Regions from separate parts of the Arthrobacter roseus genome, predicted to be linked through region 1. Evidence: predicted binding sites of a transcription regulator. Region 1 holds the regulator's gene; the other holds the start of a gene.
The links. Region 1 encodes LexA, which represses DNA repair genes until DNA is damaged. Its sites were predicted from a motif close to TCGAACANNTGTTCGA; they were not measured.
Positions count from the first base shown of each region.

Region 2: ruvA (Holliday junction branch migration protein RuvA) is a predicted target of LexA. The motif match lies at 2,418-2,433, and genes of this name have one in related genera.

Region 1 is NZ_JAFBCU010000001.1:1,462,554-1,478,227, reverse strand. Features, by position in the region: gene JOE65_RS15315 (hypothetical protein) at 1-56, opposite strand, end outside; gene hisH (imidazole glycerol phosphate synthase subunit HisH) at 77-712, opposite strand; gene hisB (imidazoleglycerol-phosphate dehydratase HisB) at 709-1,326, opposite strand; gene JOE65_RS07320 (histidinol-phosphate transaminase) at 1,383-2,501, opposite strand; gene JOE65_RS07315 (peptidoglycan-binding protein) at 2,582-2,950, opposite strand; gene lexA (transcriptional repressor LexA) at 3,227-3,955, shown strand; gene JOE65_RS07305 (ATP-dependent DNA helicase) at 3,962-5,989, opposite strand; gene hflX (GTPase HflX) at 5,982-7,514, opposite strand; gene JOE65_RS07295 (class I SAM-dependent methyltransferase) at 7,606-8,226, shown strand; gene dapF (diaminopimelate epimerase) at 8,231-9,151, opposite strand; gene miaA (tRNA (adenosine(37)-N6)-dimethylallyltransferase MiaA) at 9,156-10,073, opposite strand; gene miaB (tRNA (N6-isopentenyl adenosine(37)-C2)-methylthiotransferase MiaB) at 10,066-11,586, opposite strand; gene JOE65_RS07275 (aggregation-promoting factor C-terminal-like domain-containing protein) at 11,630-12,994, opposite strand; gene JOE65_RS07270 (regulatory protein RecX) at 13,049-13,630, opposite strand; gene recA (recombinase RecA) at 13,634-14,692, opposite strand; gene JOE65_RS07260 (DUF3046 domain-containing protein) at 14,908-15,129, opposite strand; gene JOE65_RS07255 (MarR family winged helix-turn-helix transcriptional regulator) at 15,237-15,674, shown strand, end outside.
Region 2 is NZ_JAFBCU010000001.1:1,922,604-1,938,277, reverse strand. Features, by position in the region: gene asnB (asparagine synthase (glutamine-hydrolyzing)) at 1-145, opposite strand, end outside; gene pdxT (pyridoxal 5'-phosphate synthase glutaminase subunit PdxT) at 254-955, shown strand; gene JOE65_RS09420 (YebC/PmpR family DNA-binding transcriptional regulator) at 959-1,717, shown strand; gene ruvC (crossover junction endodeoxyribonuclease RuvC) at 1,755-2,351, shown strand; gene ruvA (Holliday junction branch migration protein RuvA) at 2,461-3,090, shown strand; gene ruvB (Holliday junction branch migration DNA helicase RuvB) at 3,131-4,183, shown strand; gene JOE65_RS09400 (preprotein translocase subunit YajC) at 4,297-4,791, shown strand; gene JOE65_RS09395 (hypothetical protein) at 4,788-4,931, opposite strand; gene secD (protein translocase subunit SecD) at 4,888-6,651, shown strand; gene secF (protein translocase subunit SecF) at 6,651-7,670, shown strand; gene JOE65_RS09380 (RelA/SpoT family protein) at 7,732-10,095, shown strand; gene JOE65_RS09375 (hypothetical protein) at 10,067-10,759, opposite strand; gene JOE65_RS09370 (DUF349 domain-containing protein) at 10,875-12,347, opposite strand; gene hisS (histidine--tRNA ligase) at 12,556-13,911, shown strand; gene JOE65_RS09360 (APC family permease) at 13,886-15,124, opposite strand; gene aspS (aspartate--tRNA ligase) at 15,307-15,674, shown strand, end outside.

The DNA.
Region 1 (15,674 bases):
AAATTTTGTCTGCGAAACGAGATCGCGCCACCGATGAGCAGACCTGCTAGGGCCATGAGGAGTAAGCTCCCCACGGCTAGCTGAAACTTCCAAGCCAGTTTTGGAGAAGCGCCGCGCCTGCGTCGCCGGATTTCTCTGGATGGAATTGAGTCGCTGATAGTGGACCGTTCTCGACGGCGGCGATGAACGGCCCGCCGTGATCCGACCACGTCACCATAGGAGCCTTCATTCGAGGTTGGGTTACATCGAAGTCCCATTCCTGCACCGCATAGGAATGGACAAAATAAAAGCGCTCAGACTCTAGGCCCGCGAAGAGCCGAGTGCCTTCCGGCGACTGAATCGTGTTCCAGCCCATATGGGGAACTACCGGTGCCCGTAGAGGTTCGACAGTACCGGGCCATTCCCCCATCCCATCGGTGCGCACGCCGTGCTCGACGCCCGCATCAAACAGGATCTGAAGCCCAACGCAGATGCCTAACACCGGTCGGCCTCCGGCAACCCTCCGGCCGATCAGCCTCAGCGCATCAACCTTCTTCAGTCCCTGCATGACAGCGGCAAAAGCACCAACTCCAGGGACCACGAGACCGTCGGCCTCGAGCACTTCATCGGCTGAGGACCCCAAGGTGACCTCAGCTCCCACGCGCTCGAGCGCGCGAACAACTGACCGCACGTTTCCAGACCCATAGTCCAGAACTGTCACACGGTTGCTCACAACGCACCTTTTGTTGATGGAATGCCGTTAACCCGTGGGTCCTTCTCCACGGCAGTGCGCAACGCGCGGGCAAACGCCTTGAACTGAGCCTCGACGATGTGATGTGGGTCTCTCCCGCTCAGCACACGCATATGCAGACAGATATGCGCGTGGAGCGTAATCGACTCAAAGACGTGGCGGGTAAGCGCGCCTGTGAAGTGTCCACCTATGAGGTGGTATTCCTGACCGGCAGGCTCGCCCTCGTGAACCAGATACGGACGGCCCGAGATGTCGACAACCGCCGTCGCCAGCGCCTCATCAAGCGGAACCGCAGCGTCTCCAAAACGTCGTATTCCAGTTTTGTCTCCAAGCGCGGCCTTCAATGCGTCTCCGAGCGTGATGGCCACGTCCTCCACCGTGTGGTGCACATCTATATGGGTGTCCCCCTTCGCCTTGACCGTGAGGTCGATCAGCGAATGCTTGGACAAAGCTGTGAGCATATGGTCGAAGAACGGTACCGACGTATCGATGTCCGAGCGTCCCGTCCCGTCAAGATCAACGGTGACGACCACCGACGATTCACTGGTGGAGCGCGCGAGCGATGCTGTGCGCCTACCGCTTACCTGCGTGTTCATAGAGGTAGTCCTTTGGTGGAAAATTTTAGTGAGTTCGCTTGAGGATGGGCTTCCTGTCACGACTTCAAGTATGACTCGTCCTGAACCAGCCTCCCCAGTTCAGTGAGAAACCGCTCCGTCTCCTCCGCGGTTCCGGCCGTCACCCTGAGATAGCCCGGAATTCCAACATCCCGAATCAGGATTCCCGCAGCCAGCAGGCCCTGCCAAACCCGCGAGGTGTTCCTCACGCCGCCGAAGAAAACAAAGTTGGAATCTGACTCCTCTGGCCTGAGACCGAGATCACGCAGTCCCTCGACAATTCGATCTCTCTGGCACTTGATGTCCTCCACGTTGGCCAAAAGTATCGCGGGGTGCTGAAGAGCAGCATTGGCTGTTGCCTGCGTGATAGCCGACAGGTGATATGGCAACCTCACCAGCCGAAGCGCGTCCGTTACCTCCGGAGACGCAGCAAGGTATCCCACTCTGGCTCCCGCAAGGGCGAACGCCTTGCTCATTGTTCGACTAACGATTAGTCGCTCTCTTCCGGGAAGCAAGGACAGAGCACTCGGGGTGCCTTCCTTGGCAAACTCCGCATACGCCTCGTCCACTATGACGATCGCCCGGCTGCTCTCACCGGCAGAGTAGACCGCTTCAACGACATCTAGCCCCAACGCAGTTCCCGTCGGGTTATTGGGTGAGCACAAAAACACCACGTTTGGGGCGAGGACTGCGACCTGCTCCGCGGCGTCCCTTGCGGTGAGACTGAAGTGATCACTGCGCTCGCCACTGACATACTCGGTGTTGGTTGCACTCGCCAGCAACGGGTACATCGAATATGTTGGCGGAAACCCGAGGGCTGTGCGGCCGGGGCCACCGAAGGCCTGGAGGATCTGCTGCAGTACCTCATTGGATCCATTGGCCGCCCAGATATGGTTGGGGGTCAATGAGTGGCCGAGATACCCGGCCAATAATGTGCGTAAAGTTGTAAATTCGCGATCCGGGTACCGGTTCAAACCCTGGATAGCTTCCTGAACTGCCTCCGCGATGGCTTCTCGCACTTCCAGCGGCACACCGTGTGTATTTTCATTGACGTTGAGGAGCACCTCCGCGTCTATCTGGGGCGCTCCGTACGGCTCTAACCCCACCAAGTCCCGCCGCAGTGGCAACTTATCCAGTCGATCCAACTTTTCACTCACGAAACAAGCTTAAATGAAGAGCAGCCACAAACGAAAAATGAGACCGAGTCATCTAGGCAAGCCAAATGTCGCCCACTCCACTACCGGGAAACTGGCACGAAGATCTGCTGCCCGGCTTGCACCGTTGACGTGCCAAGATCGTTCAACTCAACGATCTCAAAAACAACATCCCGGGGATCACGGTCCGGAGAATACTCGAGAGCCAAGTTCCACAGGCTTCCACCGCTGGGCACGCTGACGCTCACGGTATCCGTGGGGTTGAGGTTGTCGAACCCTGAAGCCATGGCAGGGGCTGTAAAGAACCCTACAAACGTCAAGAGAGAGGCCGCCAAAACCATCAACGGAAGTCCGATGAAGACCAAGCGACCCCTCCGAGTCAGGGACAAACGTGTACCTGCGTCTGCAGGAAAAATCGATGCGGTTCCCAAGATCGACGAATTGGTCGACATGTCAACACCTTCCTTCGTTCATGTGTTCGATTTTATTCGACCTTCGAAGCTACGAATAGAACACATGTTCTATTCGTAGCTCATTTATAGCACCGATGATCGAGTATTGTCGACACACCTTCGAACAAATGTTTGAGAAAGCGGTCAACGCCACATAGGCTGGTGACAACAATCGGCAGCGGATCATGGAAAGTACTCCACCATCCGGGACTGACATTTTGCCGATTGGGATTCTTACGTCGCACGTCTGGGCGACAACACAGTGGAGGAAGCCGAATGACACCCGCAGATGCCTACTCCGAATCAGGAACATCGCACCGTCCTGCCGCTCCCCGCCCTCTGACTGTTCGCCAAGCCAAGATTTTGGAAACTATCAGGCAGTCCGTATCAACGTACGGTTACCCGCCGTCCATGCGGGAGATTGGCGACACTGTGGGCCTGGCAAGCCTTTCAAGCGTCACCCACCAGCTCGGCCGCCTAGAAAAGCTTGGCTACATTCGGCGAGATCCGAAGCGACCCAGAGCCATGGAAATCCTCTCAGCCGCCCCCCCTGAGTCAGCTGCGTCCGGGGGGAAGAACGGGACTACGCCCGGCCCCGCAACGATCACTGCTCTACCGTTACCAGACTCAGGACCGGCCATGGTTCCGCTGGTGGGTCGTATCGCTGCCGGTGGTCCGATACTGGCCGATCAGGCAGTCGAAGACGTCATGCCCCTGCCCCGCCAGCTGGTGGGCCATGGAGAACTTTTCATGCTGAAAGTCGTCGGGGACTCCATGATAGACGCCGCGATCTGTGACGGAGACTGGGTAGTCATCCGCAGGCAGTCGACCGCTGATAATGGGGACATTGTCGCCGCTCTCCTGGACGATGAAGCGACCGTAAAAACTTTCCGCCAACGGGACGGCCATACATGGCTGTTACCGCAGAACACCCAGTACGAACCAATTCTCGGCGATCATGCCACAGTCATGGGCAGGGTCGTTTCGGTTATGCGTTCGCTATAGCCAAGTCTAGGTTTCGTCTCTCGCGGCCAGTCTCTTGAGGACGCCTATAACAATATCCTGGTCCGAGGTAGCCCAGAATGGCGGCAGCGACGCACGTAGGAATCCGCCGTAACCAGCAGTAGCCAAGCGCGAATCCAAGATCGCCACGACTCCACGATCATTACTGCTTCGAATCAGGCGGCCAGCACCCTGAGCAAGTTTCACAGCTGCCTGCGCTGCAGAAACGGTCATGAAACCATTTCCGCCGATTTTGGCGACGGCCCTGGTACGCGCGGTCGTCAAGGGGTCATCCGGCCGCGGAAAGGGAATTCTGTCGATGGTGACAAGCCGGCAGGAGTCACCAGGGACATCCACGCCCTGCCATAGCGACATCGTCCCAAACAGGCACGTATCCGGCTCGGCACCGAACTGCTCGATCAGAGCCGCCATGGTCGATTCACCCTGGCACAGAATAGGGAAATCGACTTTGCTCCGAAGCGTGTCCGCCGCCTCCTCGGCCGCCCTTCTCGAAGAAAATAGCCCTAAGGCCCCGCCTCTGGAAGCTTTTAGCAGCAGCTCCAGTTCCACGAGTTGAGCCTGAACACCGTTCCGGTCGGGCTTAGGCAGGTGCCCGGCAACGTACAAAACACCCTGCTTTGGATAATTGAACGGGGAACCAACGTCTGTCCCGGTCCAGGACGGGACGTTTGGCCCCGCAAGACCCAGCCCGCCAGCGACCGGTCCGAATTCTGCTCCTACGGCGAGGGTGGCTGAAGTGAGGATCACCGTGTGATCCTCAAAAAGTCCGGACCGCAGACGGCCAGCTACCGATAGCGGTGCAACATGCAGACTTGCGGGCTGACTCTCATCCGGTTGCGAATACCCGATACCAGGTGAGAAGGTGCTCGCTCGAGAGGCCCACAAGACCTCGCCGGCATTCTGCGCATTGATCAATCGCTCACACAATTCAAGGATGGCCGTCACTCGCGAGCGAGCGGTTTGTCTCCCACCATCTGCCGGTGAACCTGCATCCTGCTTCGAATCGGACAGTCCCACACGACAGGCATCCCGAACCTGGGAGATCGCCTGTTCCTGCTCCTCGTTGAGGCCGGCGTGCATCAAGCCAGACGACAGTTCCGCCATCGATTCCTCGAAATGGCGGGCCGCGGTCGACAACGCTTCAACGCTCGTGTTGGTGTGTTTGCGCATAGACGATGCTGCCGCGGATATCAGGTTCGACGAGAGCTGACCGGTGACAGCACCGGTTACGCGGTCCTGAAGCTCGTGAGCTTCGTCGATGACCACGACGTCGTACTCCGGAAGCACTGCTAGCCCCTCGAAAGCACTGATGGCAAGCATCGCGTGGTTGGTGATCACAATATCAGCCACAGCTGCATCAGCTCTGGCGCGTTCGCTGAAGCACTCCTGAGCAACAGGGCATTTCTGGGCACCCAAGCACTCCATGGCGGTTACGGAGACCTGGTGCCAGGCCTTGTTGCTGACTCCCGGCCTCAGCTCATCGCGATCTCCCGTCTCAGTTTCAGCCGCCCATTCACGCAACCTGGCTACTTCACGACCCAAATCAGTACCGGGCCCATCCGACGGCGACGGATGCGTGACAGCGGCATCTTCCCCCATGAGAAACAAGCTTTCCTGATCGTTCTCCTCTGGAAACCCGCCGTCCGTTTTGTATTTGCAGACGTAATTTCCACGGCCCTTCAGAAGGGCGACGGCTATTTCGCGATCCAGCTCCGGTTCCAGTGTTTTCAGCAGCCGAGGCAGATCCCGCCCCACGATTTGTGACTGAAGCGCAAGCGTCGCTGTGGACACCAGCGCCGGTTTGTCACTGTTCTGCGCGTGAACAATTAGCGGTATCAGATACGCCACGGACTTCCCAGTGCCCGTACCAGCCTGTACCAGCAGGTGCCTACCCGACTCAATGGCTTGCGCTACCTGGCGCGTCATTTCCTGCTGACCAGTTCGGTGTTGCCCACCCATACCGGATACTGCTGTGTCGAGCAGCTTCAGCGCTTCAGCTTCGCTACTCTCAGGCATGGGCTCGGAATGGCTCCAGCTCTGCTGCTAGTGGTTCTTTCACCATCACGTCCAGCCTCGTGCCCGAATCCTCGTGTTCGATGGTTACTATTTCGACATCGGCGGAATGCAATCTGCTGACGACGTCCCCGCGATCATAGGGCACAAAGAGTTGGAGCCGAATCGATGGACGGGGAATCGATGCACCGATAACGGCGGCAAGTTCCGCTATGCCCTCTCCCGTGCGAGCCGAGACGACAATGGTCTGCGACTCCGCGCTGCGAACCCTGTCAATGGTGTAAGGATCTGCAGTATCGGCTTTGTTCAGGACAATGATTTCGGGGATCCGACGTGCGTCTACTTCGGAAAGAACCGCGCGCACTGCCGAGATCTGTCCTTCAGGATCCGGATGCGAAACGTCCACGACATGCAGGATCAAGTCCGCGTCCGCAACTTCCTCCAAAGTCGATCGGAAGGCTTCAACCAACTGCGTTGGCAATGACCTGACGAATCCGACCGTATCGACGAGCGTGTAGCCGAGGCCATCAGGTGTTTCTGTCTTGCGGACCGTTGGGTCCAGTGTCGCGAACAACGCGTTCTCCACAAGAACGCCAGCATTCGTGAGCCGGTTCAACAGGGAGGACTTGCCGGCATTGGTGTATCCGGCGATGGCGACAGAAGGTACCGCGTGGCGGTGCCTGTTAGAGCGTTTCGTTTCGCGGGCAGGCTTCATCGCCACGATTTCCCTCCGCAGCTTAGCCATCCGGGTGCGGATTTTCCGACGATCAAGTTCGATCTTGGTCTCGCCAGGGCCCCTGGACCCCATACCCGCGCCAGCTCCGCCTACCTGTCCACCCGCCTGACGGGACATCGACTCTCCCCAACCGCGCAACCGCGGCAGAAGATATTCCAGTTGAGCAAGCTCAACCTGTGCTTTGCCCTCGCGACTCTTGGCGTGCTGCGCAAAGATATCAAGAATCAGCGCTGTCCGGTCAACTACTTTGACTTTGACGATGTCCTCAAGGGACCGCCGTTGCGAGGGCGCCAGTTCACTGTCCACAATGACAGTGTCAGCGCCGCAAGCTCGCACAATGTCTTTCAGCTCTTGGGCCTTTCCTGAACCGAGGAACGTTCCAGGATCCGGCTTCAACCGTCGCTGCAGCACCCTGTCCAAGACCTCTGACCCAGCTGTTTCGGCCAATGCAGCCAGCTCGTCCAACGAGTTCTCGGCATCCGCCGCGGTTCCGTCAGTCCACAGTCCTGCCAATACCACTCGCTCCAAACGGAGCTGCCGGTATTCGACCTCTGTGACGTCTTCCAGTTCCGTGGAGAGGCTACCCACACGACGCAACGCGTGACGTTCTTCGAGAGCTTGCTGATCGCCGTCGTAGTCAAAATCTTCATCCCGACGAGCAGCCACTTCCGCATGCACCGCATTGTCGGCACCTGAAGTCTCTCTGCCAAGCACGCGGTCGATGACCGCCTGCATTTCATCGGGGCCCGGAGTCTCCGGGCTCGGGGTGGAATGATCGTGGTCGCTGGTCATGCTCTCCTTCAAAGAATCCTGAACCATCATTCTACCGGGGAGCGCTGACAAAAACACGGTTCCGGCCATCGTTCAACTATTCTGTCCTGTTATGGACTCCCAACACTATTTCAGCGAACAGCCCAGTGGAACGGCGGTCCGTCGCCCGCTGGAAGTTGTGCTGAACGGCAAGGAACGTCAGCTACAGACGACGTCGGGCATCTTCAGCCCCGGCGGCGTCGACAAAGGCACTGCAGTGCTGCTGTCCGAAGTACCCGATCCTCCGCTCCGGGGAAACCTGCTGGATATAGGCTGTGGATGGGGACCGCTGGCACTGACCATGGCCTTGAAGTCCCCAGAAGCGCTGATAACCGCAGTGGATGTGAACGGACGCAGCGTCGCTCTGACCACGGATAATGCCCGTGCACTCGGTCTCGACAACGTTCTCGCGTGTAAACCCGAAGACGTTGATTCTAAGACGATGTTCAATACCATCTGGTCTAATCCTCCCATCCGTGTCGGTAAGGAGGAACTGCACTCACTGCTCACGAGATGGCTCCCACGGCTCGCCCCGGATGGAACGGCGTGGCTGGTTGTACAGAAGAACCTTGGAGCCGACTCTCTGCAACGCTGGCTCGCTGACGAACTCGGCCATAACTGGTCCGTGATCCGATTCCGCACCGCCAAATCGTTCCGGATCCTGAAAGTCACACGTACTTCAGCGCCAGCATAACGAGCTAGTTCAGAACGCCTCTGGCTACGATGACCGCGGGACCCGACAGTTCCACTCGTTCGCGGCCGTCTGGTCCGGGGTTGAATCGTACACCGAGAACACCGCCCGGAACCTCCACCCACCACGCATCTGGGGCACCGGACCCCGCCCAATACCTGGTCGCCACGGCAGCGGCGCAAGCGCCCGTGCCACACGATAGGGTCTCTCCCACGCCTCGTTCGTAAACCCGCATCGCCACCCGCCCGACTCCGTGCTCCACCAGCGGTTCAGCGGGAACCACGTACTCAACATTGGTTCCGTTTGGAGGGGCCGGAAGAACCTGCGGCTGGGCAGTGAGCGCAACTGCCTGCAACTCCGCAGCATCAGCAAGTGCCACCACAGTGTGTGGATTACCCATGTTCACCGAAAGTGCCGGCCGGTTTACGCTCAGTCCTACCGTATCCACCAACGAATCCGAGGCCCGTGACGCAGCAAGGTCAGGAAACTCAAACCACCACGGGCCCATGTCCACGGCGTAGCCATCCGCGCTCCGCGACACCGTCTTGAGGCCGGCCCGAGTCCCGATCCTCACCGTTGCTGCACCGTCAAGTTCGAGGAGTCCCTCCGCTAGAAGGAAGTGCACGAAAACCCGCACCCCGTTGCCGCACATCTCCGAAACTGACCCGTCTGCGTTGCGGTAGTCCATGAACCACTGCGCATCCGGGCAACTCTGCAGGATCGCCCGGCCCTCAGGCAGCGTTGAAGAATGCACTGCCACGATCAGACCATCGCCGCCAATTCCCCTATGCCTGTGGCACAGTGAAGCCACCTGTTCGGGCGTGAAGTCCCTCTCCCCCGTCGGATCTGACACGAGAATAAAATCGTTCCCGGTGCCGTGTCCTTTTGCGAATGGAAGTCCACTCGGTAGAGCAGGAATAGTGCTCACTTCTTCACCTTTCTCCTGCGGTGTACTCACGCACAATAGTTGCAGCGAGTTCCGCTAGCCCAGGTTCTTGCCAGGACAACCATTGAATCCGATTATCCCCCCGGAACCAGGTCCGTTGCTTTCGCGCAAGCTTACGTGTGGCGACAGCGGTCTCGTCAACAGCGTCCTCGATACGCATGTCGTCGTCCAAGACGCGAAGGAACTGCGCGTAACCGAGCGCACGGGAAGCCGTTTTGCCCCATCGCAAGCCCAACGGTTCCAAACGTCGGACTTCTTCTAGAAGCCCCTGACGCTCCATGCGGTACACGCGCTCACTCAGCTTCGGCCCGAGCTCCGCGGGCTCGGCTCGAAGCCCGATCTGAACCGCAGGTTGCACATACTCGCGTTGTGGCATGAACGACGTGAATGTTCTGCCCGTCAAAGCATGTACTTCAAGCGCACGAATAACACGGCGGGCATCGCCGAGACTGGCCGCAGACTCAGGATCCACCGACTCGAGCCTAGACCTCATCGTCTCGAGACCAGTTTCCTCCATATCCGCCTCGAGCTCCCGGCGAATAGACGGATCTGTTCCTGGAAATTCCAGGATATCCAGGGCTGCCCGAACGTAAAGCCCCGATCCGCCCACAAGGATGGGATAGTGTCCGCGGCTTCGAACCTCATCCATGCACGCGCGGGACTGCGCCTGAAAGTGCGAAACGCTAGCCTCCTCATGGATCTCGAGAATGTCCAGCAGGTGATGTGGGACACCCTCGCGCTCACGCTCGCCGAGTTTGGCGGTGCCGATATCCATGCCGCGATAAAATTGCATGGCGTCGGCATTGATCACCTCCCCACCAATCTCATGGGCAAGGTTCAAGGCGAGTTCCGATTTTCCAGTCCCGGTCGGTCCAACGACGGCTACGACCGGAAGGTTATCCACGGTGTGAGGGCAGCGAGGGCATTCCCAGCGACACGCCTTGACGCGAAGCTGTACCGGGGGCAGGCACACCACAGGAATCCGCTTGCGCACGGTCCCATGCGTCGCCCGCACGAGAGCGCCTGACGCTGTAATCCTGGCCCGACCGTGGATCCGCGACCAAGTGGAAGGACGCCGCCGCTGTAATTTTTAGGCTCACCAGATCTCCCGGACGCGGATCAAGCTGACCCTCCGGCACGGAGAAGTGGACCAGCCGCTGGTCCCTTGAACGGCCGGATAGCCTTCCAGTTTCAGCGGACTTGCGACCTGACTGGGCCGTCACCATGACTTCCACCACGCGTCCAACCTGGACGGCATTCTCCTCCGCTGCAATACGATCCTGAAGGGCGGTCAGCCTTTCAAACCGCTCCTGCACCACGACTTTCGGCACCTGCTCCGGCATATCCGCCGCGGGAGTACCCGGTCGTGACGAATACTGGAATGTGAAAGCTGTCGCGAAGCGTGACTTTTCGACGACGTCTAGCGTCGCCTGAAAGTCCTCCTCCGTCTCACCGGGGAACCCCACAATAATATCCGTGGAGATAGCCGCTTCCGGCATCCGCTCACGAACCCTGTCCAGTATGCCAAGGAACTTTTTGGAGCGATACGAACGACGCATGTCCTTGAGCACTTTGTCCGATCCTGACTGGAGCGGCATATGAAGCTGTGGCATAACGTTGGGCGTTTCCGCCATGGCCTCAATGACGTCATCCGTGAAGGCCGCTGGGTGAGGACTCGTGAAACGCACACGTTCCAGCCCTTCGATGTCCCCGCAGGCCCTGAGCAACTTGCCAAAGGCATGCCGGTCCCCGAACTCGACACCATAAGAATTTACGTTTTGGCCCAGAAGAGTGACCTCGATGGCGCCATCCTCCACCAGTGCCTTTATCTCGGCCAGAATCTCTCCGGGACGACGGTCACGTTCTTTTCCTCGTAGCGACGGAACAATGCAGAACGTACAGGTGTTGTTGCACCCCACAGAGATGGACACCCAACCCGAATACACGGCGTCCCGCTTAGTGGGCAGTGTGGACGGAAAGACGTCCAAGGATTCCAGAATTTCCAGTTGCGCTTCGTTGTTGTGGCGCGCACGTTCCAGCAGTGCGGGCAGCGAGCCGATGTTGTGCGTACCGAAAACAGCATCCACCCAGGGTGCCTTCCGGAGAATGGTTTCTCTGTCCTTCTGCGCGAGACAACCACCCACTGCGATCTGCATCCCGGGGCGCTGCTCTTTTACGGATGCCAACATACCGAGATTGCCGTAGAGCTTGTTGTCCGCATTCTCCCGAACGGCGCACGTATTGAGTACGACGACGTCCGCTTGGTCATCCCCCGCCGGCGAGTAACCAGCCTCCTCCATCAAACCGGCTAAACGCTCGGAATCATGGACATTCATCTGGCAGCCGAAAGTGCGCACCTGATAGGTACGGCCGGACTCGGCTACGGCGGCTTCAGGAACAGGGATGGTAAAACTCACCTATCAAGGGTACGACTTCTGCGCTCATGCACCACAATCCGGATCAATACCAACCATGGCTCTCCGAGTGGTCCCAGGCCGCGCACGGGCTACCGTAACGCCCAGAGACGTAGCCGAGCCCCCACTCGATCTGTGTCCGGTAGTTTGTGCGCCAGTCCGCACCAGCGGACGCCATTTTTGATCCAGGCAGAGATTGCGGAATTCCATAGGCGCCGCTAGAGGAGTTCTGCGCGCTGGTCCGCCACCTTGATTCGCGGTTCCAGAGGTTGACCAGACAACGAAATTGCCCGTTATTCCAGCTAAACGCCGCCATGCGTGATTCTGCGTACGCCTGCGCCGCAGCGGGATTATCAACGATGTCGGCTTCGGGCGGAGGTGAAGGTGCCGGGGTGGGCGGCCGCGGGGCCGGTCTCGACGGTTCCGGCGACGGGGCCGGAGGAGACGATTGCTCGGGTGCAGGTGGAGGAACCGGCGCTTTGGGCTTCTCCGGGGAGCGGCCGTCCGGGGCTGGTGTTCCGGAAATACCGGGTGCTGGATTGGTAGCTACTGCTGGCCGGTCTCCTGCACCATCGTTACGGGTTTCCTCCAGTTCGTTGTCGGCCCGCACTGCCTGGCGAGCGGCGTCCTGCTGCTCACGATAAGACGCCTGAGCTGCGAGCCCGCGAATCCGCGAGCTCTCAAGCTGCGCGGTCGTTCCTTTGAGCTCGGCAAGTTGTTCGTAGAGCAACGAGCTGGACTCTTCCTGTTTGGCGACCGAACGCCGGGCTCGTTGATCCATCGACTGGGCCGCCTCGAGCGCTTTTGCTGCTTCCTGGCTCTGGTCTTCGATCGCCGCGAGAACTGACTCCTGCTGTTCATGCAGGACTTGCGCAACGCGTGCTGATGCGTCGGCTTCGGCGTACAGCTCGTTCGTACGTCCGCCGACAATGTTGGTCATGACGAGGCGGTTGGCCGCTTCAACCGCGTGATTGGCATCCAGAAGTAGCAATACGCCGGGACTTGTCGACCCGGTCTTGTACGCCTGAGCCGCAATTCCTCCGGCCCTGTGTTTGAGTTCCTCTGACAAAAGGAGTGCGTTGCTGTGCTTCTCCTGCAGCAGTAGAAGCCGCCGTTGGCTAGACTTCAGAGCGTCTTCGGCTGCATGAAGAGTTGACTCGGCCTGCACCGCTTGGTCACCGACTAGGCCGGCCTGTTGCCTGAAATCCCTCAGGAGTCCTTCGACTTCCCCGATTCTGTTCGCAGTGGCCGCTTCATTGCCCTTGGCCGCTCGAATTTCATCCCACGTGGGAAGCTCGGAGGTTTGCGCTGGGGTGCCGACTCCCAATAGGGACGAGAGCATAACGGCAGCAACACCATACACTGTGGCGACACGCCGTAGCTTCTTCATCCTGAGCTTGAACTTGACCATATCGTCGATCAGACTACAGCGAGAATCCGCTGACGACCAGCCCACGCGTTGGCGCTATCCGAACCAGACGTCCTCCGGTGTCTCAGCTACGGCCTCACATTCGTCCGCGACGATCTTGAACGCAAGTCCAGCCCCGTATCCTTTGCGCCCGAGCATGCCAATGAGTCTTCGGACTGCTTTGTCCCGGCCGCCGTGGTCTTGTGAGCTGAAATTTGACGGTATCTTCCTGCGGACCAATCTTCTGGCGGACTCAATTTCTTCTTCCTCAGTGAGCTGCGCCAGAGCAGCCTCAGCGCAATCCGCGGGAACTCCTTTGGTTGCGAGTTCCCGCTTGAGCGCACCGCGGGACAGCGACTTAGTCCTGGACCTGCTCTCCACCCACATGCTGGCGAACGTCGCGTCGTTGATCAGCCCCAGCTCTTCAAAGCGATCAATTAACGATGCCGCGATATCTTGGGGTGTGTCGTGGTCCGCCAGTTTTTGCTCGAGCTGCCAGCGGGTTTTAGGCGCGGTCGACAACTGACGAAGAAGCACTGACAGCGCACGCTGCTCAGGCGTGCTTCCTGCATCCCCAACCCGCCCGTCTTGTTGACCGGATGAAGCGGTTCTGCCGGTCCCTGAATCAAAGGCAGTCATCCCCTAGACTGCGTCACCGCCAACGGCTTTGAGCTTTGGAGCGTCGTCCGAAGCGTCCGCTTGCGGCACTCCGATTCCCATCTTTTCTTTAATACGCCGCTCGAGCTCATCCGCCAGGTCAGGGTTATCACGCAGGAAGGTACGAGCGTTTTCCTTACCTTGGCCAAGCTGATCGCCGTCATAGGTGAACCAAGCACCTGACTTTTTCACGAAACCCTGCTCTACACCGACATCGATGAGGCCCCCCTCCCGGGAGATTCCCTGACCGTAGATGATGTCGAACTCGGCCTGCTTGAACGGCGGAGCCATCTTGTTTTTCACAATCTTCGCTCGGGTCCGGTTACCAACCGCATCGGCGCCCTGCTTCAGCGTCTCGATGCGACGCACATCGATTCGAATAGACGCGTAGAATTTGAGCGCTTTACCACCTGTTGTTGTCTCGGGGCTGCCGAAGAAGACGCCGATCTTCTCACGCAGCTGGTTGATAAAGATGGCGGTGGTCTTCGATTGACTTAATCGGCCTGTGATTTTCCGGAGCGCCTGGCTCATCAAGCGGGCCTGCAGGCCTACGTGGCTGTCGCCCATGTCGCCTTCGATTTCTGCACGCGGTACCAGCGCCGCAACCGAGTCGATGACGACGATGTCCAGCGACCCTGACCCAATGAGCATGTCCATAATTTCCAGAGCCTGCTCACCGGTATCCGGCTGTGAAACCAAGAGCGCGTCGGTGTCCACACCCAGCCTCTTCGCATACTCCGGGTCAAGGGCATGTTCCGCGTCAATGAAGGCTGCGATTCCGCCATTGCGCTGTGCACTCGCCACAGCGTGCAGAGCGACAGTTGTTTTACCAGATGACTCCGGTCCGTAAATTTCAACGACACGGCCTCTTGGCAATCCACCAATACCGAGGGCGACATCCAGGGCTATGGAGCCTGTCGGAATGGTCTCGACGGGTGCGCGGACGTCATCCCCCAGACGCATGACGGATCCCTTACCGTACTGCTTGTCAATCTGCGCCAATGCCGCTTCGAGAGCCTTCTCGCGATCTGCCTGCGTTGCCATGTCTCACCTCATGTTTCATGGGCCGTTTCAGCCCGTTGATGTTCTCACTCAGACGGTAGTCCGCCGGACTGACAAAATCGCGTCCGAACTTGTCTTTGTGGACAACTTGGGCCGACAGCTGCCGTAACCCTCGTGTCGCAGTCTACCGAGATCCGAATACATGTTCGAATATATCGAGTGGGTGTGTCTTACTTCGGGTGGATCCACGAATGCCGTCAGGGCTTTGGCGTCGCGTCCTGTCCCAGGCGCCGGGCCAGAGGAACGTCTTGCATGGTGCAGATCGCCAACCAGACTTGTCTGGGCTCTTTACCCGCCTTAAGAGCAGCTACTGCCGTCATTCCGCCCAGCTCAGCAAGGACTAGTTCACCGGCAAGGACTCTTGAGTATCCGACCCCGAACTCATCATCCATAAGCCGCCAGAAATTACTTAATCTCACTGTCCAATGTTCTCACAGCTGTCCGCGTCCTAACCCTTCAGCGCAACCTCCTAGATCCGGCGACCATGAAGTAAGGGAGCTCTGATTCACTCCCCTACAATGACTCCATGACCGAACAAGGCGTGAACGTGGCGGAAGGCGCTGCTGATGCAGCCATAAAGGCGCTGGAGGAGCAGTTGAGCATCCTCTGGCGCAGGGCACGCTCCAATTCGCACAAGGTTGCCAGGCGCGTTCATCCAGATATGGAGCCAGCGGCCTACGGCTTGTTGGTCATTCTGCAACGCACCGGCGGCATGCGCCTTACCGATCTTGCTACGAACGTAGGTATCGGGAAGCCATCAGTCAGCCGTCAGATCACCATGCTTGAACAACTCGGTCTGGTTCAGAAAACAGCGGATCCTCAGGATGGCCGTGCTCAAGCCATTAGCCTCACTCCACTTGGGTCCAGCAGATTGTTTGCTGCCCAATCCGGACGCAAGGATGCTTTCCGGCATCTGATGGAGGATTGGTCAGCTGCGGACATAGGCGATTTGGCGCGTCTCTTG
Region 2 (15,674 bases), 460 kb from region 1:
TGAAGTATCCCTCCCCGTCGGGTCCGCGGTGTTCCATACAGCTGTTCATCGTTTTCAGGAGCGCCATGTCGTCCCCGAAACCGTAATACCCGGCGATGCCGCACATGTTGAAACCCTTATCTGTTGCCTTTGACGTCCGTGTCAATGCTACTTGCTGCGATCGCGGAGACGGGCTTCACCGCCCACAGGCGTCTGTCGGTTCAACGGCAACTATGATGGTCTGGTGACTGCTTCCCCCTCTGCAGGCGCACACGTGCGCCCCGAAACCGTTTCCGTTCGACGCCTCACAACGGTGGGTGTTTTAGCGCTTCAGGGCGATTTCCGTGAGCACGCTGCTGCGGTCACCAAGTGTGGCGCAGTGGCGGTTCCGGTGCGCAGGCCGGAAGATCTCCAGAGTGTTGACGGACTGATCATCCCCGGTGGTGAGTCGACCGTCATGGATAAGCTCTCAAGAATTTTCGGCCTTGCGGAGCCGTTGCGAGACTCGATTGCCAGTGGCCTGCCTGTCTATGGGTCGTGTGCCGGAATGATCATGCTGGCCGATCACATCGCCGACGCTGCCGTTGGCCGGGATGGGCAGCCTCAACAGACATTCGGGGGAATCGACATGGTGGTGCGTCGGAACGCTTTCGGCAGGCAACGGGAGTCCTTTGAAACTGACCTCCACTTTGGTGGGCTGGAACGTCTTCACCGGTACGACGCCGGCTCAGGGACGGTACCGCCGGTACATGCGGTATTCATCCGGGCACCCTGGGTTGAAAGTGTGGGCAACGGCGTAGAGGTATTGGCTTCGGTAGAGCCGCTGACGGAATCCGCAGCAGGGCAAGGCCCGGGTGTCGCTAGAATTGTCGCAGTCCGTTCCGGGAGCCTTCTGGCCACCTCGTTCCACCCGGAGGTATCGGGAGATCGACGCATCCATGAACTATTTATCCAGATGATCAGAGGAGAATCGTAGAGCATGTCGGGACATTCAAAGTGGGCAACGACCAAGCACAAGAAGGCTGTTATCGATGGGAGGCGTGCCAAATCGTTCGCCAAACTGATCAAGAATATTGAAGTCGCCGCCCGAGCCGGCGGAGCCGACATGGCGGGGAACCCCGGTCTTGAGCTCGCAGTGCAGAAGGCAAAAAAGACCTCAGTCCCCATCGACAACATCAACCGTGCTGTCAAGCGCGGCGCCGGTCTACTGGGCGAGGCCGTGGACTATCAGGAGATCATTTACGAGGCCCGCGGCCCTCAGGGTTCAGCGATGCTCATTGAATGTCTGACGGACAGCAAGAACCGTGCGGCCTCGGAGGTCCGCCTCATGGTGACCCGTAACGGGGGCACCATGGCGGATCCAGGTTCCGTAGCCTACATGTTCACGCGCAAGGGCGTTGTAAATCTTCCGGCGAAGGACCTGTCGGAAGAGGACGTCCTGCTGGCTGTCCTCGATGCAGGCGCCGAAGAAGTCAAAGCATCCTATGAGAGCTTTGACGTCATCTCCGAGCCCCAAGACCTCCGCTCGGTAGTCACAGCCCTTGAGGAAGCCGGTATCGAATACGAAACGGACGAGGCTGAGTTTGTCCCGTCCATGTCAGTTGAACTGGAAGCGGACGCAGCACAGAAATTCATCAAACTCGTCGATGCCCTGGAAGAACTTGATGACGTGCAGAACGTTTACTCCAACGCGGACATTTCCCCAGAAGTCATGGCCCAACTCGACAGCGCGGACTAGCAGTCGCGCCTGTGATTCGATCAAGGAAAGAGCCTCTGTGAGCCTTCGTGTACTCGGAGTGGATCCGGGCCTTACACGCTGCGGAATTGGCGTCGTTGATGTGGCGGCAAATCGATCCGCAACGCTCGTTGCCGTTGGCGTTGTCGGAACTGCCGCCGATGAGAGTCTGGACAAGCGCCTGCTGGTGATTGCCCTGGCGATTGACGAGTGGCTGGACAGGCATGAACCCGACGTCGTCGCTGTCGAACGCGTTTTCAGCCAGTTGAATGTCAGCACGGTGATGGGAACGGCTCAGGCCTCCGGTGTTGTGATTGCGGCGGCCGCCAGGCGGGGACTGCCCGTAGCCCTGCACACGCCGACAGAGGTGAAGGCGGCAGTGACCGGGGACGGCCAGGCAGGAAAGGAAGCGGTGACAAGAATGGTCACCCGCATCCTCGGCCTTGATGCACCGCCCCGGCCCGCCGACGCCGCCGACGCTCTTGCCCTGGCCATCACCCATGCATGGCGATCCGGTGGAGCTTCTGCCAAGACACGGCCGGGAGGCGCAGCCGGATCTGGTCAGACTGCAGCGCAGCGGGCGTGGGTGCAGGCCGAGGCTGAGGCCAAACGTTCACCCGCAGGACGGAAGCGCTGAGAAAACTCGTTGCCATAACAGGCCGGTGTGCCTGAAGCGAAGTCCACGCAACAACAAGTAGGGTATTCGTAGATATGTTCGGATACTGCCGTAATGCAGGAGGTTTGGCGTGATCAGTTCGCTTCGGGGTGACGTGGCGCATGTCGGTCTCCACAGTGCCGTCCTTGATATTCATGGCGTGGGCATGTTGGTGCACGCGACTCCACAAACTCTGGCCGGTCTGGTCCCAGGACAGCCGGCTTTGGTCCACACGTCCATGATCGTACGAGAAGATTCCATGACGCTTTACGGGTTTGCGGACGTCGAACAGCGCACGGTATTCGAAACGCTGATCGGAGTCAGCGGAGTTGGACCGCGTCTCGGGCTCGCAGTTCTCGCGGTTCACTCACCGGAAGCGATCCGCATCGCGGCGTCCAGTGGTGACGACAAAGCGTTCAGCAAAGTCCCCGGGATTGGGCCCAAAGGCGCACGCCGAATAGTTTTGGAGCTCGCAGACAAACTTGTACCGATCGGTGGACCAACCGACTCACCAGCGGCGCAGTCTGGTTGGCGTTCGCAGGTCCTTCTGGCAATGACCGGGCTGGGGTGGTCGGAGAAAGACGCCGAAGTGGCCATCGACCAAGCGGTGAAGAACGAACCAGATACGGCGGATACTGGCAACGTCGCGGAGATTCTTCGTCTAACCTTGCGGCTATTGGGCCAAGACGGTGCCCGCGCCGGATCGCGGACAAAGGTATGAAGACGTGAGTGCTGACCGACAAACGGAACCTGATTCCAACGTGGTCTCAGCCGGGTCGGACCCAGAGGACCGGGCCGTTGAGGCCGCGCTGCGGCCGCGGACCCTGGATGACTTCGTGGGGCAAAAACGGGTCAGGGGTCAACTTTCTTTGATGTTGGAGGCATCGCGGATTCGGGGGAGGAGCGCCGATCATGTGCTGCTCTCTGGTCCCCCTGGGCTGGGCAAGACAACTCTGGCGATGATAATCGCCAGCGAAATGAACGCACCATTGCGGATTTCCTCCGGACCGGCAATCCAACACGCAGGTGATCTTGCGGCCATCCTCTCGTCTTTGACCGAGGGCGAGGTGCTGTTCCTGGATGAAATACACCGAATGTCCCGGCCTGCCGAGGAGATGCTGTACATGGCCATGGAAGACTTTCGGGTGGACATCGTGGTGGGCAAAGGGGCTGGTGCCACGGCTATTCCTCTGGAATTGCCGTCGTTCACGCTGGTGGGTGCCACAACCCGTGCCGGTCTGCTGCCCGGTCCGCTGCGAGACCGCTTTGGATTCACAGGTCATCTGGAGTTCTATTCGAGTGGGGAGCTGGAGCTTGTCCTGAGGCGTTCGGCGATGCTCATGGACATGAGAGTGACATCGGCTGCCTTCGCGGAGGTTGCAGGGCGCTCTCGGGGGACTCCTCGTATCGCAAACAGGCTGCTGCGCCGCGTCCGGGACTGGGCGCTGGTCCATAAGGTTCATCAGATTGACGACTCAGCGGCCGGTGCGGCGCTGGATATGTATGAAGTTGACGAACGCGGGCTCGACCGGCTGGACCGAGCGGTTCTTCACGCACTGATCACCAAGTTCGACGGCGGCCCTGTGGGCCTGTCCACCATCGCGATTGCGGTGGGTGAAGAGCCCGAAACTGTTGAATCGGTCGCGGAACCATTCCTTGTCCGCGAGGGCCTTCTGGGGCGTACGCCGCGTGGCCGAATCGCCATGGCCGCTGCCTGGGACCACCTCGGGCTGGAGCGTATTGGAGGCGCGCAGCAAGATGCCGTCAGGAGCCTGCTGCTGGATGAGGATGAAGAAGCGCCGAATTGGCTTTAATGCATTGGTCGTCGTTTGAATCGGCGCGATCGGCGTAGACTGATCTGACGCTCGGCACTGAAGCGCGCCCAACGGGGCGTGTCTGCGTGCCCGTGCATGCCGGGAATATCCCGGTGAATAAGCCATCAGCAACAGAAACGGAAGCAGCCGACGTGCTCCTACATGTCCTTGCCGAGAGTGGAACCCCCGAATCCGGTGGTTTCAACTTCATCAATCTCCTCCTGCCCCTGGCACTCGTTGTCCTGATCGTCCTCATGTTTCGAAAGCAGCGGACCGCTCAGAAGCACGTGCAGGAACAGCGTACCCAGATGGTGCCCGGCACCGCTGTCATGACCAACTTCGGTCTATTCGGCACAATTGTTTCGATTGATCAGGATGCAAATCAGGCTGTTCTCGAAATCTCGCCCGGTACCCATGCCACGGTTCATATGCAGGTTTTGACAAAGGTGGTTGAGGAAACCGCACCGTCAGATCCGAACGAGGAAACACCCACGGTCCCCGATGATGCGTCTTCTCTGGAACACCCAGGGCACGTTGCGGATGTCACGGAAACACCGCAGGAATCCGCGGACCGGCTAAACCAGGAAAGCAAGAACAAAGACAACTAGTCCTCGCTGTCGGGCAGCGCGCGGATTTCCCACGCACCAAGTGTGGGGCCGGAGCCGGTTACTGTCTGCTGACCGCTGAAAACGGAAAGAACCACCATGTCACGTAAAAGCCCGGTCACGGCTGCACGGAGAACTCTCATTTGGTTAGGGGTAATATTTGCTGCCCTAGCACTCACCCTTGGCGGCGGAACCATGTGGGGCGAAGCCTCCTGGACCCCAAAGCTAGCCTTGGATCTTGAGGGCGGTACCCAAATGATTCTCGCGCCGAAGGTTCAAGGCGGGGGTGAGGAAATCACCCAGGAGCAGCTAGACCAGGCGGTGTCTATCATCCGTCAGCGTGTGGACGGAAGTGGCGTTTCGGAAGCAGAAATCACTACCCAGTCCGGACGCAATGTTGTGGTTAGTCTTCCGGGCATCCCGGACTCGGACACCCGTGATCTCATCCAGGCCTCAGCCCAGATGGAGTTCAGACCAGTACTGATGCGGGCCCCCGCTCCGGCAGCGGAGACACCGACACCCAAAGATCAGCTGACCACCCCGACGGCCAAGCCAACCAACGGCAGTGATCTCAACTGGGTGACTCCAGAGCTTCAGCAGAAGTTTGAAAAATTAGACTGCACCGACCCCAAGGCGCTGGAACCAGCCGCTGAGCCTGCGGATCCAGACAAGCCGATGATCTCGTGTGAGCCTGATACCGGCAGTAAGTACATTCTTGGTCCGGTCGCGGTACCCGGAACCGATATTGAATCAGCTGATTTTGGGCTCCGCTCCAACTCCCAGGGGCAGACCCTGAACGAGTGGGCGGTGAACATTGACTTCAACGGCGATGGAACCGAGAAGTTCAAGGAGGTCACTACCCGCCTCTACTCTTTCGGCCAGCAGGACCCGCGCAACCAGTTCGCCATCGTGCTGGACGGCACAGTCATTTCGGCACCAACGACCAACGCTGTGATCCCCGATGGCAAACCGTCCATCAGCGGTAGCTTCACCGAAGACTCCGCGGCCGCACTTGCGGAACAACTGAAGTACGGTGCTTTGCCCATCAGCTTCGAAATCCAGAGCGAACAACAGATCTCCGCGACACTGGGCGCAGATCAGTTGCGGCTGGGCCTCATCTCCGGTGTTATCGGCCTCGCCCTCGTCGCCGTGTACTCGATGTTCCAGTACCGCATGCTCGGCTTGGTGACGATCGTGTCCCTCGTGGTCGCCGGAGTGCTGACATATCTTGCGATCGCCATTCTCGGGTGGACACAGAACTACCGGTTGTCCTTGGCCGGCGTGGCAGGCCTTATTGTGGCGATCGGCCAGACAGCAGACTCCTTCATCGTCTATTTCGAACGAATACGTGATGAATTGCGCGATGGTCGGAACATGGTATCCGCTGTTGAGAATGGTTGGCGGCGTGCCAAGCAGACGGTTCTGGCATCGAAGGCTGTCAACCTTCTTGCGGCAGTCGTGCTGTTCTTTGTGGCGGTCGGTAGCGTGCGCGGCTTTGCCTTCACCCTTGGCCTGACTGCTATCGCCGACCTCATTGTGGTCTTCCTCTTCACCCACCCGACGATGCAGCTGTTGGCAAAGACCAAGTTCTTCGGAGGTGGGCACCGATGGTCGGGACTGGATCCGAGTCTGCTCGATGTTGTGCCCATCTACCGTGGAGCTGGACGATTGCGGGAGCCTTCGACGGCTGCGGTAGATGCCAACAAGGGAAGGGCCGGAGCCAAACCCATCAGCGCGCGTAACAAGCCCGCTTCAAAAGAGGCGGAGCGCCGGTTGACGATCGCCGAGAGGCGAAAAGCAGAGGGTGCGGAACCGAACGTTTACGCCGGGAGCGACTCTGCTCCGAAGGAGGAGAACAACTAATGTCGGCTACATCGAAATTCGCCACCTTCGGCAACGAGCTGTACACGGGCAAGCGCTCGTACCCTTTCGTGGGAAAACGCAAGCTATGGTACTGGATCGCAGCTATTGCCGTCCTGGCTTCCATTCTGATCCCTATCGCCAAGGGTGGTTTCAACCTCGGCATCGAGTTCCGAGGTGGGTCGGAATTTACCGTATCCTCAGTTGAGAACACGGAGGTCAGCATTGGCGAGGAAGCTATTTCCGGCGTCAATACCGGTGCTGAGCCAACTGTTACGAACATCGCGCCAAACACGATGCGCATCCAGATGGACCGGCTGAACGACGATCAGACCCTGCAGGTCAAGGAAAACCTCATCGATGCCTACGGAGTCACTCAAGATGAGGTGACGTCAAACTACATCGGTCCCACGTGGGGTCAGGACGTCAGCGGCAAGGCGATCACGGGGTTCTTCGTCTTCGTGTTCCTGGGAGCAGTTCTGATGGCGCTGTACTTCAGAACCTGGAAAATGTCCCTTGCCGCCATGGTGGGTCTCTTTGTCGTCATGTTCGTGACGGCTGGGATCTACTCGTTGAGCAACTTCGAAGTGACACCATCAGCGGTGATCGGCTTCCTGACCATTCTCAGTTACTCCCTCTATGACACGGTCGTGGTGTTCGACAAGGTCCGGGAAAACACTGAAGACGTTGACGTCTCTACCAAACGGAGTTTCGCCGAGCAGGTCAACCTTGCCATCAACCAGACACTGGTCCGTTCCATCAACACGTCCGTAGTGGCTGTGCTTCCGGTGGCGTCCGTGCTCTTTATCGGCGCCTTGCTGCTTGGCGCTGGAACGCTGCGGGATCTTTCGCTGGCACTTTTTGTCGGCATTATTGTGGGTACACTTTCTACTGTTTTCATCGCAGCACCGCTTTACGCGGGGTTGCGTTTGCGTGAACCGGACATCAAGCGTCAGTCCAAACGGGTCAATAACCGCAGACGCAACGAGGATGGGCTCGCAGGTAACGGCGCCGTAGTCTAGGGACGGGCTTATGCTATAAGCAGCATGGGCCGCAGAAACCGGGCAACGGAAAGGAGCGTAGATGGCTGAGAATGTCAGAGCTGGAGATAGTTCCGGAACGGGAGAGCGGACCGGGGCAGTGGCGCCTCGGGAGCATCAGGGTGCTGACCGGCAAGGTACGGCGTCGGACGGCACGGGTGGACGGCGTGAGCGGACCATCTCGAGGCTTGCTCGCCTAACCGGCAGAGGTCAGGCTGACTACTCTCCCATTTTGGAACCACTTCTGCGCACGGTCCGGGTCAACAATCCAAAAGAAGATCTTGAACTGATCAAGCGCGCGTATCTGGTGGCTGAACAAAGCCATCAGGGCCAGAAACGCAAAAGCGGAGATCCCTACATCACGCATCCTGTCGCGGTGGCTACCATCATGGCCGAACTCGGTATGAGCGGAACCACGCTTGCGGCTGCCCTACTTCACGACACCGTGGAGGACACCTCTTATACCCTCGACCAACTGCGCAAGGAATTTGGCAACGAAGTTGCCATGCTGGTTGACGGTGTCACCAAGCTCGACAAGGTCCAGTTCGGCGATGCCGCTCAGTCGGAGACGGTACGGAAGATGGTCGTCGCCATGGCCAAGGACATCCGTGTTCTAGTGATCAAACTGTGTGACCGGCTGCATAATGCCCGTACTTGGCGATTCGTCTCCCCGGAGTCGTCCGCACGAAAAGCGAGGGAAACGCTCGAAATTTTCGCGCCGCTTGCCCATCGATTGGGCATGAACACGATCAAATGGGAACTTGAAGACCTCTCATTCTCCGCTCTGCATCCGAAAGTGTACGAAGAGATTGTCCGGATGGTGGGGGACCGAACTCCAGAGCGTGAAAAGTACCTTTCCTCAGTGCGCAGTAAGATCGCCGAGGATTTGAAAGACGTCAAAATCAGGGCAACGATCACAGGGCGCCCCAAACACTATTACTCGATCTATCAAAAAATGATTGTTCGGGGTAAAGATTTTGACGATATCCATGACTTGATGGGTGTCCGCGTTCTCGTTGACAGTGTGCGAGACTGCTATGCCGTTCTCGGAACACTTCATGCTCGGTGGAATCCCTTGCCGGGCCGTTTCAAAGACTACATCGCGATGCCCAAGTTCAATATGTACCAATCTCTTCACACCACGGTGATCGGCCCATCAGGTAAACCCGTGGAGATCCAGATTCGCACCCACGACATGCACCGGCGCGCGGAGTATGGTGTCGCAGCACACTGGAAGTACAAGTCAAATGGCACCAAGCAAGCTGATGCACCAGAGAACGGTGAAATGAGCTGGCTGCGGAGCTTGGTGGACTGGCAACAAGAAACATCGGATCCAGACGAGTTTTTGGACTCCCTCCGGTTCGAAATCAACGCCCGAGAAGTCTTCGTTTTCACCCCCAAGGGCGAGGTCATGGCGCTTCCCGCGGGATCGACCCCCGTCGATTTTGCCTATGCTGTCCACACTGAAGTGGGGCATCGAACTATTGGCGCGCGCGTCAACGGTAAACTCGTTCCGCTGAACAGCGAGCTCAACCATGGCGACTGGGTTGAGGTCTTCACCTCAAAGGCTGAAGGAGCTGGTCCAAGCCAAGATTGGCAGGGTTTCGTCAAGAGCCCACGGGCGAGGAACAAGATCCGCCAGTGGTTCACCAAGGAGCGCCGCGAAGAGGCGATCGAGAAGGGGAAGGACCTTCTCACTCGGGCCATGCGCAAGCAGAACCTTCCTTTGCAGCGAATGATGACCCACGACGCACTGTTGGCGGTCGCGGAGGAATTACGTCATCAGGATATTGCGGCCCTGTATGCCGCTGTGGGCGATGGACATTCTTCTGCTCAGAATGTCATCGAGCATTTGATCGCTCTGGCCGGCGGGCACGATGATGCCGAAGAGCAGATGACCCAGGTTCCGGTAACCACAACAACCAAACGTCCACGTTTCTCCGACGCTGGCGTCATGGTGCGTGGTGTGGGAGATGTATGGGTCAAGCTGGCGCGCTGTTGTGCACCTGTCCCGCCGGACGAGATCATCGGTTTCGTGACCCGTGGTTCTGGTGTTTCAGTGCACCGCTCCGACTGCAAGAACGTACTGGACCTCAAAGCACAGACCGGGAGAATGGTCGACGTTGAGTGGGCCCCCACGCAGTCCAGTGTTTACCTCGTGGATATCCAGGTTGAAGCACTAGACCGAAAGAGTCTATTGACAGATGTGACCAAGGTTTTGTCGGAGAACCACGTCAATATCCTCTCTGCCAGTGTCACTACGACGAGCAACCGAGTGGCCATGTCGCGCTTCGCTTTCGAACTCGGCGATCCAAAGTATCTTGGCCACATTCTCGGAGCGGTTCGACGAATAGACGGCGTCTTCGACGTCTATCGCGCTACTGATGGTCGTCGTCGGCTGCCTTAGCCTGCTCAACCTGCTTTGTAGCCTCCCGGAGCCGAGCCAGCGCCCTGCTTTTCCCGGGCGCGCGCGAAACCGTTTCCAGCATGAGTGACACGCGTTTGAGTGAACAGCCCAGTTGCGGATGAAGACCCAGTCGTCGGAGGGTCTCTCCACACGTGGCATCGTTTCCGTGCAGCGCGATGTCCATAGCTGTCCTCATGGGCGTGGTCACGCGAACGCCGCCGATGGTGACTACATCCAGGGGTCCCAGAGCCACCTCGTGCATGACTGCGTCGCTGAACGGACGTAGGGCACTTGTACGTCTCCTGCGGTCGGTGAGAATGCTGAGCTTGTCCGGAGCGCCGGCACAGTCCAAAACCCATGCGGCGGTTCCACGGCCCAGGGTGGCTCTGTCTCTGAGCGTCGGCGGCAACGCATTCAATGCGGAGAGCGCACGCAGCGCGGGACTTTCCGCTGTGCCGGTCATGAGATAAGACTTGCCGTATACGCGGCGGAGCAGTCCGTCCATCGCCATGGCCTGAAGCTCCGGATAGCTGAAGACTGCGCCAGCGGTGAACATTTGAGATCCGGGCACTGTGCGTGCCACGGGACCGACGCCGCCACTGGCTCGAGAGGTTCCGGTGCCAAAGGGCTCGGCGGACAAATTACCAGGGACGTGGCGGGGCATAGTCCAAGCTTTCCCAAGATCGGGCCAAATGAAAAGCCTGGGTACAGGAACTGTGGATAACCTGCACCCAGGCTGTGCCTAATCGTTGGATATAGGACGAACGACCGTGCCCTGGTTACTCAAAATTGCGGGCAGACTTCTGCAACATGTCGAGCCACTGTTGGCGGGCATCCAGGGCTTCTTGCGCTTTCCGGACCTGCCCTGCGTCTCCGGTAACCCTAGCCTTCTCAAGGTCGGCTTCGAGCGAGGCAATAGCCGACTCGAGTTGCGACAAGGCACTGTTGGTGCGGGCTTGGGTTTCAGGGTTCGTCCGTTCCCACTTCTCGTCTTCGGCTGCCTTGACCGCATCTTCGACAGAGCGCAATCCGGCCTCTACCCGTCCCATGTCTCCACGAGGGACCTTGCCGGCCTCCTCCCACCTGTCACGAATACTCTGGAGCGCTTTTCTGGCGGCTACCGGGTTCTTGGTTGAGTCAATGCTCTGTGCTTCCTTGAGGAGCTGATCCTTGACCACAAGGTTTTTTGCGAATTCCTCGTCGATGACTTCGTTCGCAGCCTTGCGTGCAGTAAAGAACTTGTCCTGCGCTGCCCTGAATCGGGTCCACAACGCGTCGTCGTCCTTGCGTCCTGCACGGCGTGAGGCTTTCCACTCGTCCATCAAGTGGCGGTACTCAGCGGCTGTCCGTCCCCAGTCAGTCGATGTAGACAGCGCCTCAGCGTCGGTGATGAGTTTTTCTTTCGTAGCTTTAGCTTGAGCGTTGTCGCTATCCAGCTGTGAAAAATATGCTCGCCGGTGCCTGTCGAAGGTTGTGCGCGCAGAACGAAAGCGTTTCCAGAGCGAGTCCTCAGCGGACCGTCCGAGGCGGGTTCCTGACTTCTGTGCCAGTTTCCACGCATCGAAGAGCTCGTTCATTCGGGTGCTGGTGGTTTTCCACTGGACGGAAGCCGGGTCCTTGGAGGCCAGCGCTTCGGCTTCAGCAACTATATTTTCACGTGTTGCCAACTCGGCGGACCGTGCGGCTTCGTGCTGTTGTTGCTCAGACTTTTCCAGTCCACCGATGTCGGTATCCAGCTGTTCGAGCCGCTGCTCCAGTGAAGTAACGTCTCCGACCATGTGCCGTTCTGCGACAGTTTCGCGCAGGTGAGAAACGGTTTTGCGCATATCAGTGGACGGTGCCTTGGCCGCCACGCGTTGTTCCAGTAGCGCGATCTGGCTCGCAGCGTCGTCGTACTTACGGGCAAAGTAGGCGAGCGCTTCGTCGCGAGAGGCATCCGGGTATTGCCCGACGGGGTGTTCCTCACCCTGGACCAGGAGGAAAACATGACCGTCGTCCTCAACGCGGGCGAACCGTCTCGCTTCTTCGAGGGATGTCGTGTGCGACGGGGGAGTGCCGACTGGATGAGATGACGGTGTCCCTGCCGTGGGTGCGACAAGACGCTTTGCCATGGCCGCCGGCGTTGGTCCTGAGGGCGTCGAGGGCTTGGGCTGGCCATTTGACGGCGCAGGTTGCGGAGCTTCTTCAGTGCGCTCTGCCGATTCCGCAGAAGCATTGGGTGTGGTTTCGTCGGATTGCTGACTCTCTGTCACCGCTGGAACTCTTTCACTCGTAATGTTTCGGCAGCCGGTACCGATACCGTGGCACTTTGGGTATTGACTGAGGTTACCTTACCTATCGGCCCGGCCCTGAGTGAACCGTGGGCCGAGCCGAACCACCGACTATTAGGCGGCGTCGAGAGAGGCCCATAAAATGAAGAGCGCATCAGCACTTTCATTATCGGCAAGGAGAACACGCCCTATGGCTCGCAAGGCTTCATTGTCAGGATTTCCGGAGCTCCTGCCCCAGGAACGCATCGTCGAGCAGCACGTCCTCGATACCCTGCGGCGTGTCTTTGAGCTTCACGGATTCTCGAGCATTGAAACCCGCTCGGTTGAGACTGTGGCTCAGCTGTTGCGCAAGGGTGAAATCGACAAGGAAGTTTACGTTCTGGGGCGAATTCATGACGACGCCACGAGTAGTGGGGACGCGGGTTCCCGATCGGATCAGCTAGCGCTTCATTTCGATCTAACGGTTCCCTTTGCGCGCTATGTGGTTGAGAATTCCGGGCACTTGGCATTCCCTTTCCGGCGATACCAAATACAGAAGGCGTGGCGTGGCGAGCGTCCGCAGGATGGCCGGTTCCGTGAGTTTGTTCAAGCTGACATCGACGTGGTGGGCGACGGCACTCTGGCGTTCCGTTACGACGTTGAGCTGGCGCTTGTGGTTGTTCAGGCACTCGAATCTCTCCCATTGCCTAAATTTCGGGTGCGGGTCAACAACCGCAAGCTGGCGGAGGGCTTCTATCGTGGCCTGGGACTGACGGACACCGCTGGTGTTTTGCGCAGCATCGACAAATTGGACAAAATCGGCCCGGACAAGGTTTCGGCTCTCCTCCGGGAGGAGCTGGAGGCGTCCGAGGAGCAGGCTCAGTCGGCCCTGAAATTGGCATCGATCTGTACTGAGGATTCGAGTTTCGCGGACCAGGTCCGCGCCCTTGGTGTGAGCAATGACCTGCTGGAACAGGGGATCGCAGAGCTTTCCGCCGTTATAGAGGAAGCAACCCGAAGGGCTCCAGGGAAGGTCGTTGCGGATTTGAGCATCGCCCGTGGCCTTGATTACTACACGGGCACGGTCTACGAAACGGTTCTTGTCGGCCACGAGCAGCTGGGCTCGGTGTGTTCGGGTGGACGTTATGATTCGCTGGCGTCCAAGGGCAACCGCACCTTCCCAGGGGTGGGACTGTCCATCGGTGTCTCACGCCTGGTGTCCCGGATCCTGTCGACAGGAGCTGCCACTGCATCCAGATCCGTTCCCAGCGCGGTGCTCGTTGCCCTCACGGATGAAGAGTCATGGTCGGATGCCCAGGACGTCGCAGCCAAGCTGCGCACGCGGGGAATCTGCGTCGAAGTTGCGGGCAAGGCTGAAAAATTCGGAAAGCAGATCAAATATGCGGACCGGCGTGGCATTCCTTTCGTCTGGTTTACCTCCGATGACGGCACGCACGAGGTCAAGGACATCCGCTCCGGCATACAGACCAAAGCCGACCCGGATCTCTGGAGCCCACCGGCCGAAGATCTGCTGCCCACTATCAGTTCCGCTGAACCGACAGCCTGACAGCGCGACCCAGTATGCCAACAACAAGTACTGCGAGCATGACGAGTACCGAGGTTATAGGAAGCGTGAAGGCCAGCAAGAGGCAACCGGTACAACCGAGCACATTCAGGGCACGCGGCGCATACCAGGGCCGTTTGCCCAGTGTCAGGGCTGAGGCGTTGGTGATCACGTAGTACAGCAGAACGCCGAAGCTGGAGAAGCCGACGACGGTGAGTACATCGGTGGTCAGAATCAAAATAATGACGATGACAGCGATGAGGGGCTCTGCGATGACAGGGGCATGGAACCGCTTCCCCAAGCGCCCCATGACCGCAGGTAGATCGCCCTCAGAGGCCATGGCGTAGACAGTGCGGCCTATCCCGGCCACGAGTGCCAGGAGTCCGCCGAGGCAAGCGAGTACCGCGGCGACAGTTACTGCTGTGGTGCTGACGCCGTCGTCGGCCGTTCCGAAAACAGCCAGTAAGGGCGCCCTTGAGCTAGCGAGTCCGTCGAGGCCGAGGCTATGAGTCAGAGCCAAGGCGAGCAGCACGTACAGGCCCAGGGTGAAGCCGAGGGCGCCGAGGACAGCGCGCGGGATATTCTTCTCGGGTTCATGGACTTCGCTGCCCATGGTCGCGATGCGTGCGTAACCGGCAAAGGCAAAGAACAATAGCCCTGCGGCCTGCAGGACTCCGTAGGCCGACGTCGAGAGGGTGGGAACTTCGCTGACGGCCGGTGACGTGAATGCCACCACAAGAACAAATGCGAGCACCGCAACAACAATGGAAACGATGATCCGCGTCGCCCAAGCCGTCCGGGTGATACCCAACATGTTGATGGCCGTCACTACAACGACGGCGGCTACAGCTGCTGCGCGTTCGTTTCCTGGCAGCAAATAAATGCCAAGCGTATAGGCGATTGCGGCACACGATGCCGTTTTCCCGGTGACGAAGCTCCAACCTGCGATGAACCCAGGCCATTGACCCAGTTGCCGGCGGCCGTAAATGTACGTACCGCCACTTTGTGGGTGGATTGCCGCCAGTTGGGCAGTGGCTGCCGCGTTGCAGAACGCCACGATAGCTGCCAAGAGGAGCGCCAATGGAAGGAGAGTCCCGGCGGATGCGGCGGCGGGTGGAAAAACAACGAATACTCCGGCTCCGATCATGGAGCCGATCCCCACGGTGGTTGCATCGAAGCCACCGAGGCGCCGCGATGGATGTGATGCGCTCGTCATCGCCACGCCAGATATCTCCTTTGCCGGTGCCCGATCAGTGCCACCTGACCGTCGTCGTCGACACCTTTGTGCTTGAACTCCCTGCACAAAGGTAAACTCGGTCAGGATCGATTCAACTCTATCGGCGGACGCGCATGATTGACCATGCCTGGGACCCGCTGCTGCAATCCGAAAGGAACATTGTGCTGCGCACACATGAACTCGGCACCCTGCGGGCCGAGCACATTGGACAGACCGTAACCCTGACAGGCTGGGTCGCCCGTCGTCGCGATCACGGTGGAGTGGCCTTCCTTGACTTACGGGATGCGTCCGGTTTTGCGCAGGTCGTCGTCCGCGAGGAGGAGGCCTTCAATGCCCTCCGCAATGAGTTCGTCCTGCAGGTCACCGGAGCGGTACAGCAACGGCCAGCCGGTAATGAGAATGCTGCCCTGGCGACCGGCGATGTCGAGGTGATCGCCGAGAATGTCAAGGTCCTCAGCACATCGGAGCCTTTGCCGTTCCAGATAGATGAACACGTCGAGGTGGGCGAGGAAGCGCGTTTGCGGCACCG